One region of the Micromonospora sp. NPDC049257 genome, then DNA from elsewhere that is predicted to be linked to it. Evidence: riboswitches for the same ligand, from Rfam matches in the RefSeq annotation. Region 1 holds a riboswitch; the other holds the start of a gene.

Region 1 (4,206 bases):
CAGCGGGCGGCGCGGAGCGCCTCGGCGAGGCTGGTGGGCCGGCGGCCGAGCAGCTTCTCCAGGTCGTCCACGGGCACGTACAGCGCACCCTGGGCGATGCCCCGGTCGGCGTCGGCCAGGGTGGCGGCGTACGGCTCGGGCAGCCCGGCGGAGACGAGCAGGTCGGTGTACGCCGGCACCGGCAGGTCGGTGTAGCGGACGTCGTGTCCACTCTGGCGGGACACCTCGGCTGCCAGTTCGGTCATGGTGAACGCCTCACCGCCCAGCTCGTAGACCTGACCTGCGTGTCCCTCGGTGGTGAGCACCTCGGCGGCGGCCTCGGCGTAGTCGGCGCGGGTGGCGGCGCTGACCCGGCCGTCACCTGCGGAACCGGCGACCCCGTGGGCCAGGTAGCCGTCGAGTTGGCCGGTGTAGTTCTCCAGGTACCAGCTGTTGCGCAGCAGCACGTACGGCAGGCCGGAGGCGCGCAGTTCCTCCTCGGTGGCCCGGTGCTCGGCGGCCAGCAGCAGGTCGGAGGTGTCGGCGTGGGCGATGCTGGTGTAGACGACCAGGCCGACACCGGCCTCGCGGGCGGCGTCGATGACGTTGTGGTGCTGCGGCACCCGCTGGCCGACCTCGCTGCCGGAGACGAACATCAGCTTCTCGGCGTCGGCGAAGGCGGCGCGGAGCGAGTCGGGGTCGGTGTAGTCGGCCGACCGGACCTCGACCCCCCGGTCGGCGAGGCCGGTGAGCCGGCCGGTGTCCCGCCCCAGCGCCACGATCTTCCCGGCGGGTACGCCCCGGCGCAGCAGGGATTCGACGATCAGGCGACCCAGGTGGCCGGTGGCTCCGGTGACGACGATGGACATGGCGTTCTCCTTCGGGTGGCTACTTCAGTCGTACTGGCAAACACCCAGCTGCTTGGCGATACTTCCCATCGGAGAGTAGGCACCTTGAAGTTTGTGACGCACTGATGGAGAGTAAAGGGATGCGACCCGACCCGTTCCAGCGCGACTGCGGCAGCCGGCAGGTCATCGACCGGATCGGCGACCGGTGGAGCGTGCTGGTCGTGCTGACCCTCGCCGACGGCGACCGGCGCTACGGCGAGCTGGCCGAGCACATCGACGGGATCAGCCAGAAGATGCTCACCCAGACCCTGCGCGGGCTGGAGCGCGACGGCCTGGTCACCCGGACGGTGCACGCCAGCGTCCCGCCCCGGGTCGACTACGCCCTCACCGACCTGGGCCGCAGCCTGCTCGACCTGGTCTCCGGACTGGAGACCTGGGCCACCACCCACCTCGCCGAGGTGCAGGCGGCCCGGGTCCGCTACGACGCCGACCTGCCCCACCGCGCGCCCACCGGCACCGCGCGACCCACCCGTCTCACCCGTCCCGCCCGGCGGTAAGGAGCGGACGTGAGGGCCGTCATAACGGGTGGACGATCGCCCGGTCCCGGCTGCTAGCCTTCGGGCAGGTCATGAGCGCCAGCGTCAAGCCCCGGCTCGCTGGCCGGCAACCCTCCGCCACGGTGGGGTGCTCCGGGTGAGGACCAGGCACCGGTAGACCGCCGGTGCAAGCGTGGCCTGGTTTCCCCAGGTCAACTCCGACCCCGGGAGAACCCGTGTCCGCCCCCGCACCCGCCCCGCCCACCGACGGCGTCGCCCCCGTGTCCCGGGCCGGCGTCCGGACCAGCGGCGTCCGGCTGGTCAGACGGCGACACGTCGACCTGATGCGGGTCCACAGCGACTCCTGTCGCCCCCGGTAGTCGACCCTCTCTTCCCGTACCACCTCAGCGGCGTGCCCGGCGGGCACCCCGTCGGCGACGCGCACCCGCCGTCGCCCGATCAACTCTGGAGACACCCGTGCGATTCCTTCCTGCCCTGCCCACGACCCGGCGGCCCCGGCCCGCCCTCACCAGGGCCGCCGCGCTCGGCGTCGCCGCCCTGCTCGCCGCCACCGCGCTGACCGCCTGCGGCGGCGAGTCCGCCGACCCCGCCGACAACCCGTACGGCCTGCTCCAGCCGGGGGTGCTGCGCGCCGGCACGCTGACCGACGCCCCACCGAACGTCTACCTCAAGGACGGCACCTTCACCGGCTTCGACAACGACCTGCTCGTCGCGGCCGCCGGCAAGGTGGGGCTGAAGGTCGAGTTCGTCGGCACCGACTTCTCGGCGCTGCTCTCCCAGGTCAACAACCGCAAGTTCGACATCGGCAGCTCCTCGATCACCATCACCGAGGCCCGGAAGAAGACCGTCGACTTCGGCAACGGCTACGACTTCGGCTACTTCGGCCTCGACGTGCCCGCCGGCTCCCCGCTGACCGGCTTCGACCAGCTCGCCGGCAAGCGGGTGGTGGTCGTGCAGGGCACCGTGCAGGACGACTACGCCACCTCGCGCAAGCTCGACCCGGTGCGGGTGCCCGACTACAACGGGGCGATCAACCAGCTCAAGGCCGGCACCGCCGACGCCTGGATCGCCCCCGCCGAGATCGGCGAGAAGTCGGCCGCCGACAGCAACGGCAAGATCACGGTGGCGGCCACGGAGTTGAGCCCGACCCCCACCGCGTACGCCTTCGCCAAGGGCAACGACGCGCTGCGCAAGGCGCTGGACAAGGGCCTCGACGAGGTCATCGCCGACGGCACCTGGACCCGGCTCCAGCAGCAGTACTACCCGGGCCGGCCGATCCCCGCCGGCTTCACCCCCGGCAGCGGCGACGTCGCCGCCCCCGGCGCGGCGACGCCGTCGGCGTCGGCGTCGGCGTCGGCGTCGGCGTCGGCGTCGGCCAACTCCTGACGGTACGACCAGACCAGCGAGCGGGGCGGTAGGAGAAACACGATGGATCCGTTGAGCACCCTGTGGGAGACCTTCTTCGACTGGGACTCCATGCGCGAGGCGCTGCCCGAGATGTTGACCGTCGGGCTGCCCAACACGCTGATCCTGGCGGTCTCCGCCGCCCTGCTCGGCTCGGTGCTGGGCATGGCGCTGGCCGTGGCGGGCATCTCCCGGACCCGATGGTTGCGCTGGCCGGCCCGGGTCTACACCGACGTGTTCCGGGGGCTGCCGGCCGCCGCCACCATCCTGCTGATCGGTGTCGGCCTGGCCCCGCTCGGCATGCAGGTGTGGGGTCCCAACCCCTACCCGCTGGGCATCCTGGCGCTGTCGCTGATCGCCGCCGCGTACATCGGGGAGATCTTCCGCTCCGGCATCCAGAGCGTGGAGGCGGCGCAGCTGGAGGGGGCCCGCGCGCTGGGCTTCTCCTGGGGTGAGGCGATGCGCCTGGTCATCGTCCCGCAGGGGGTACGCCGGGTGCTGCCGGCCTGGGTCAACCAGCTGATCGCGCTGATCAAGGACTCCAGCCTGGTCTACTTCCTCGGCCTGCTGGCCAGCCAGCGGGAGTTGTTCCGGATCGGGCAGGACTACGCCGCCAACACCGGCAACCAGTCGGCGCTGCTGCTGGCCGGCCTGTGCTACCTGCTGCTGACCGTGCCGCTGACGCACGCCGTCAACGCCATCGACCGCCGGTTGCGCCGGGGCCGGACGGTCACCGTCGACCCCGACGACGACGGCGGGCTGGCCCTGGCCGGCGAGACCGCCCTACCGCAACCGCGTACCCCCCGGGAGGACCCCCGATGACCGCCGGCACCGCGACCACCACCTCGGTCAGCCTCGCCGTCCGCGACGTACACCTGGCCTTCGGGGCCAACCGGGTGCTGCGCGGCGTCGACCTGGACGTCGCCCGGGGCGCGACGGCCTGCGTCATCGGGCCGTCCGGTTCCGGCAAGTCCACCCTGCTGCGCATCGTCAACCGGCTGATCGAGCCGGACGCCGGTGACGTCCTGCTCGACGGGTGCAGCGTGCTGCGCGACGACCCGGACGCCCTGCGGCAGCGGATCGGCATGGTCTTCCAGCAGTTCAACCTGTTTCCGCACATGACCGTGCTGCGCAACATCACCCTGGCGTTGCGCCGGCTCAAGAAGCTGCCCGAGGACGAGGCGGTCGCGCTGGCCCGGACCCAGTTGGCGCTGGTCGGCCTCGCCGGCAAGGCCGACTCCCGGCCCGCCCACCTCTCCGGCGGTCAGCAGCAGCGGGTCGCCATCGCCCGGGCGCTGGCCCTGCAACCTGAGGTGATGCTCTTCGACGAGGCCACCTCGGCGCTCGACCCGGAGCTGGTCAAGGGGGTGCTCGGGGTGATGGCCGAGCTGTCCGCCGGGGGCATGACGATGGTGGTG
Region 2 (4,206 bases), on a different contig from region 1:
AGGCGTGCCGGGTGGTGTTCGCGGCCAGGCTGAGCACGGTCCACGCGACCAGCCGGCCGGACGCCTCGTGCACGGCGGCGACGCTGTAGCGGCGGACGCCCCGCGCGTCCAGCGCCCGCTCCATGCCCTGGATGCGCTCGGCGTCCATCCGCTCGGGTTCCCACTCCAGGTCACCCAGGGGTGCGTCGGTCATCATCCGGCCCTCCAGGTAGGCGAGGTCGGCGAGGTGCTCCGTCGGCGGGTGCCCGTGCCAGCGGACCGTGCGGTAGCCGGCGACGGCCGAGCGCGCCCCGGCCCGCAGCGCCGCCAGCCGGTCCCGGTCGAGCGCGGTGACGTCGAGTCGACGGCGGACGTCGACCAGCGCCGCCTTCGCGCCGAGCGCCGCCGCGAAGGCCGCCCCGGGCAGTTGTCCACCCGGCTCGCCGGGCAGCGCGGCCACGGCGGAGCCGACCATCCGCTTGCCGCCGGCCGCCCGCAGCTGCTCGCGGGCGTGCGTGAACAACGCCCGCCCCACTCCCGCCCGCCGGTGCGCCGGGTCCACCACCAGCTCGACGCTGGCGTTGTCGGTGTTGTCCAGGAGGTGGAGGTTGAGCCGGACCCAGCCGGCGACCACGCCGTCCAGTCGCGCCACCGACCAGCGGGTGTCGATGCCGGGCATCGGGTGCCGCAGCGGCGCCTCGAACCGGCGACGGCACAGCGGCGGCAGGTCGGGTGACTCCGTCGCTTCGACCGTGGCCGCGATCCGGTAGGCCGCATCGAGGGCCGGCTGGTCGGTCGGATCGATTGCTGCGATGTCCACGGTCACGCCGGGAGTCTTCCTGTCGACGACGAAGGGGGCCAGCGGATTTCCGCTGGCCCCCTTGCACGTTGGTCGGGAGGGACGTTCGCACAACGCCTCCGGCGTTGGGTCGCAAGAACTTGAAAAGTCTCCGGCGAAAGCCCTCCCGCACGGAGCATCTTGCGCCGCCCGGTTCCTGCCGTCAAGTCCTTCCCGGCGGGTTTTCGCCACTCACCGCGAAATTCCGGTCACTCGGAGATCCACTCCCCGGGGGATCAGGAGAGGAGGCCGGCGTCGCGGGCGGCCCGCAGGGACGGCTTGATCCGGTGGGTGGGGCCGACCTGGCCGGCGACGGCGTCGATGGTCTTCAGGCCCTCGCCGGTGTTGAAAACGACCGTCTCGGCGGTCGGGTCGAGCCGGCCGGACTCGACGAGCTTGCGCAGCACCGCAACGGTCACCCCGCCGGCCGTCTCGGCGAAGACCCCGGTGGTGCGGGCCAGCAACCGGATGCCGGCGCGGATCTCCTCGTCGTCGACGTACTCCATCCAGCCGCCGGTCCGCCGCACCGCCTCCAGGGCGTACAGGCCGGCGGCCGGGTCGCCGATGTTGAGCGACTTGGCGATGCCGGTCGGCCGGACCGGGGTGATGGTGTCGGTGTCCGCGTGCAGGGCGGCGGCGATCGGGTTGCAGCCGGCCGACTGGGCGCCGAACACCTTCCAACCCCCGGCGGGCGCCTCGACCAGCCCGATCTCGACCAGCTCGGAGAACGCCTTGTCGATCTTGGTGAGCAGCTCGCCCGAGGCCATCGGGACGACCACCTGGGCCGGGATACGCCAGCCGAGCTGCTCGGCCACCTCGTACCCGAGGGTCTTGGAGCCCTCGGCGTAGTAGGGCCGGACGTTGACGTTGACGAACGCGGTGTCCTCGAACTCGTCGGTCTCCACCAGCTCCCCGCAGAGCCGGTTCACGTCGTCGTACGAGCCGTCGATGGCGACCAGGTCGCCGCCGTAGACGGCGGTGGTGATCACCTTGCCCTGCTCCAGGTCACCCGGGATGAAGACCACCGAGGGCGCTCCGGCGCGGGCCGCGTGGGCGGCCACCGAGTTGGCCAGGTTGCCGGTCGAGGCGCAGGCGAACCGGGTGAAGCCGAGCGCCTTCGCGGCGGTCAGCGCCACCGAGACGACCCGGTCCTTGAACGAGTGGGTCGGGTTGGCGCTGTCGTCCTTGACCCACAGCGGCGCGCTGATGCCCAGTTCGGCGGCGAGGTTCGGGGCCGCCACCAGCGGGGTGAGCCCCGGGTCGAGGGTGACCCGGGTGGCCGGGTCCTGGCCGGCGGGCAGGAGGGCGGCGTACCGCCAGATGTTCTGCGGGCCGGCCTCGATCTGCTCCCGGGTGACGGCGGCCAGTGCGGCGGCGTCGTAGTCGACCTCCAGCGGGCCGAAACACTCGTAACAGGCGTGCTGCGCGGCGAGCGGGTAGCGGGCGGAGCAGGCGCGGCAGACCAGGGCGCGGGCCGGGCTGGCGGTGGTGTCGATACCGGGGGCGGCGAGCGTCGACGTCATGGCGGATTCCTCTCATCTTTCCCCGCATCGCACCCTGCGGCGGGGACGGAATTGGCACCTGCCCCGCGGGACGCTCAGCGATGAGCGCGCGGGGTGGTTGCCGGGGCGTCGTCGGGCCGTATCCCTCAGCCCCTCTGGATGAGGTATGCAGTTGTGCCGTCGAGTCTAGGCAGCTTCGCCGCCATCGCCCAGTCGGCTTCCCACGGTGTGAACCACCTGCCGGCGGGGCGTGCGCCGGCCGCACCGGAAGCCATTGATGTTTCGGGCAAGTTTCCAGCTCAGTACGCCCTTGTGCGGATCCGCGCACCGGCCCTCCGGTCGGCCCCTGACCGCGCTCCGACAGGCCGGTGGGGGGCCGGCCGACGAGCCGATGACCGACATTGCCATCGATCAGTACGGTGCGGGAGACCTGACGTCGAGAGAGGACCCCCCGCCCATGCGACGGATCCCGTCGAGCCTTGCGACCCTCACCATGGTCTGCCTACTGACCGCCGCCTGCGGGGGTGAGCAGGGCGGGACGGACGAGGCAGCGTCCACCGTCGGCCCGTCCACCGGGCCCTCCACCGCCTCGGTGCTGAGTCAGGTCTCCCCCGAGGCGACTCCCACCAGCGAGGCTCCGTCGCCGGAGGTGAAGAAGGCCGCCCCCACCACCCCGCCGGCCGCCGCCCCGACCACCACCGCCGCCGCGCCGGTCAAGGCACCGTTGACCTGTGCCCATCTGGCGGAGGCCCGGCTCGGCAGCAGCAAGACGCCCTACAACGGCTACCCGGACTACCTGCCGCTGGCCGGGGGGCAGTGGTCGGGCGAGGACGGGGCCACCGTGACGCTCCAGAAGCCCTGCGGCATCGGTGACCTCGACGGCGACGGCGCGGAGGACGCGGTGGGCGCGGTGGCGATCAAGACCGGAGGCAGCGGCACCTTCTACACGCTCGCGGCGTGGCGCAACAGCGGTGGCCTGCCGGTGTTCCGCGCGCTGACCGACCTCGGCGACCGGACCCCGGTCGTCTCGATCAGCGTGGCCGGGCGCAAGGCCACCGTGGTCTGGCTGACCCGCAGCCCCAGCCGGGGCATGGCCGAGCTGGACATCAAGCGGACGTCGGTCTACAAGCTCTCCGGCAGCACCCTCGCCGAGGTGAGTCACACCGACGCGCCGTACAACCCCTGACCGCACGCGTCGCCGGAGCCGCCTCGTTGCGGCTCCGGCGACGCCGGTCAGTGCGTCAGGCAGGCACCGAGCTTCGCTCCGCCACCGGTGCCGACGGGGCGTCGGCGCTGCGGCGGGCGAGCAGCGTGTCCAGCGCCCAGGAGCCCGGGCCGAGCACCGCGATCAGCAGGAACGACCAGCAGAAGAGCGCCGACAGCTCGCCTCCGTTGCGCAGCGGCAGCAGCCCTTCCGGCTGGTGCACCACGAAATAGGCGTATGCCATCGAGCCGGACGCGAGGAGCGCGGCGGGCCGGGTGAAGAGCCCGGCCAGCACCAGCGCACCGCAGACGAGCTGGATCAGTGCGGCCCACCAGCCGGGCCAGGCACCGACCGGGACAGCCTTGCCGGTCACGGGGTTGCCGCCGAACAACCCGAAGACCGAGGACAGGCCGTGCAGCATGAACAGCAGGCCGATGACGATGCGGTACAGCGAGAGGGTCGGCCCGCCGAGCCGAGACACGTTCATGGGAACCTCCATGGAAGGGATTACGTCCCCTCATGATGAGGCATCGAAGCAGTTAAATCGATAAATTCTTTGTTACTGGGAAGGTCTCGGTGCGAGACATTACCCCACCCCGACGTCCCGGTGTCACCCCTACGTCGCGTCGGGAGCGATGCCGGGCCCACGCACCCGCGACCACCACCGGCCGACCCCGACCACC

Evidence for each region. Region 1 has a riboswitch for S-adenosylmethionine ahead of AB0K25_RS08420 (ABC transporter substrate-binding protein). Riboswitches for the same ligand answer to the same signal wherever they lie in the genome.
Region 2: linked by a shared signal. The riboswitch ahead of thrC (threonine synthase) and the one ahead of AB0K25_RS08420 (ABC transporter substrate-binding protein) in region 1 are both predicted to bind S-adenosylmethionine.

What each region holds. Positions count from the first base shown of each region.
Region 1 covers NZ_JBFAQU010000004.1:10,053-14,258, forward strand. The annotation lists gene AB0K25_RS08410 (SDR family oxidoreductase) at 1-848, opposite strand, end outside; gene AB0K25_RS08415 (helix-turn-helix domain-containing protein) at 968-1,384, shown strand; SAM riboswitch class IV at 1,452-1,563, shown strand; gene AB0K25_RS08420 (ABC transporter substrate-binding protein) at 1,841-2,770, shown strand; gene AB0K25_RS08425 (amino acid ABC transporter permease) at 2,813-3,610, shown strand; gene AB0K25_RS08430 (amino acid ABC transporter ATP-binding protein) at 3,607-4,206, shown strand, end outside.
Region 2 covers NZ_JBFAQU010000005.1:120,308-124,513, forward strand. The annotation lists gene AB0K25_RS10695 (GNAT family N-acetyltransferase) at 1-805, opposite strand, end outside; gene thrC (threonine synthase) at 1,054-2,340, opposite strand; SAM riboswitch class I at 2,350-2,485, opposite strand; gene AB0K25_RS10705 (hypothetical protein) at 2,777-3,505, shown strand; gene AB0K25_RS10710 (DoxX family protein) at 3,561-4,010, opposite strand.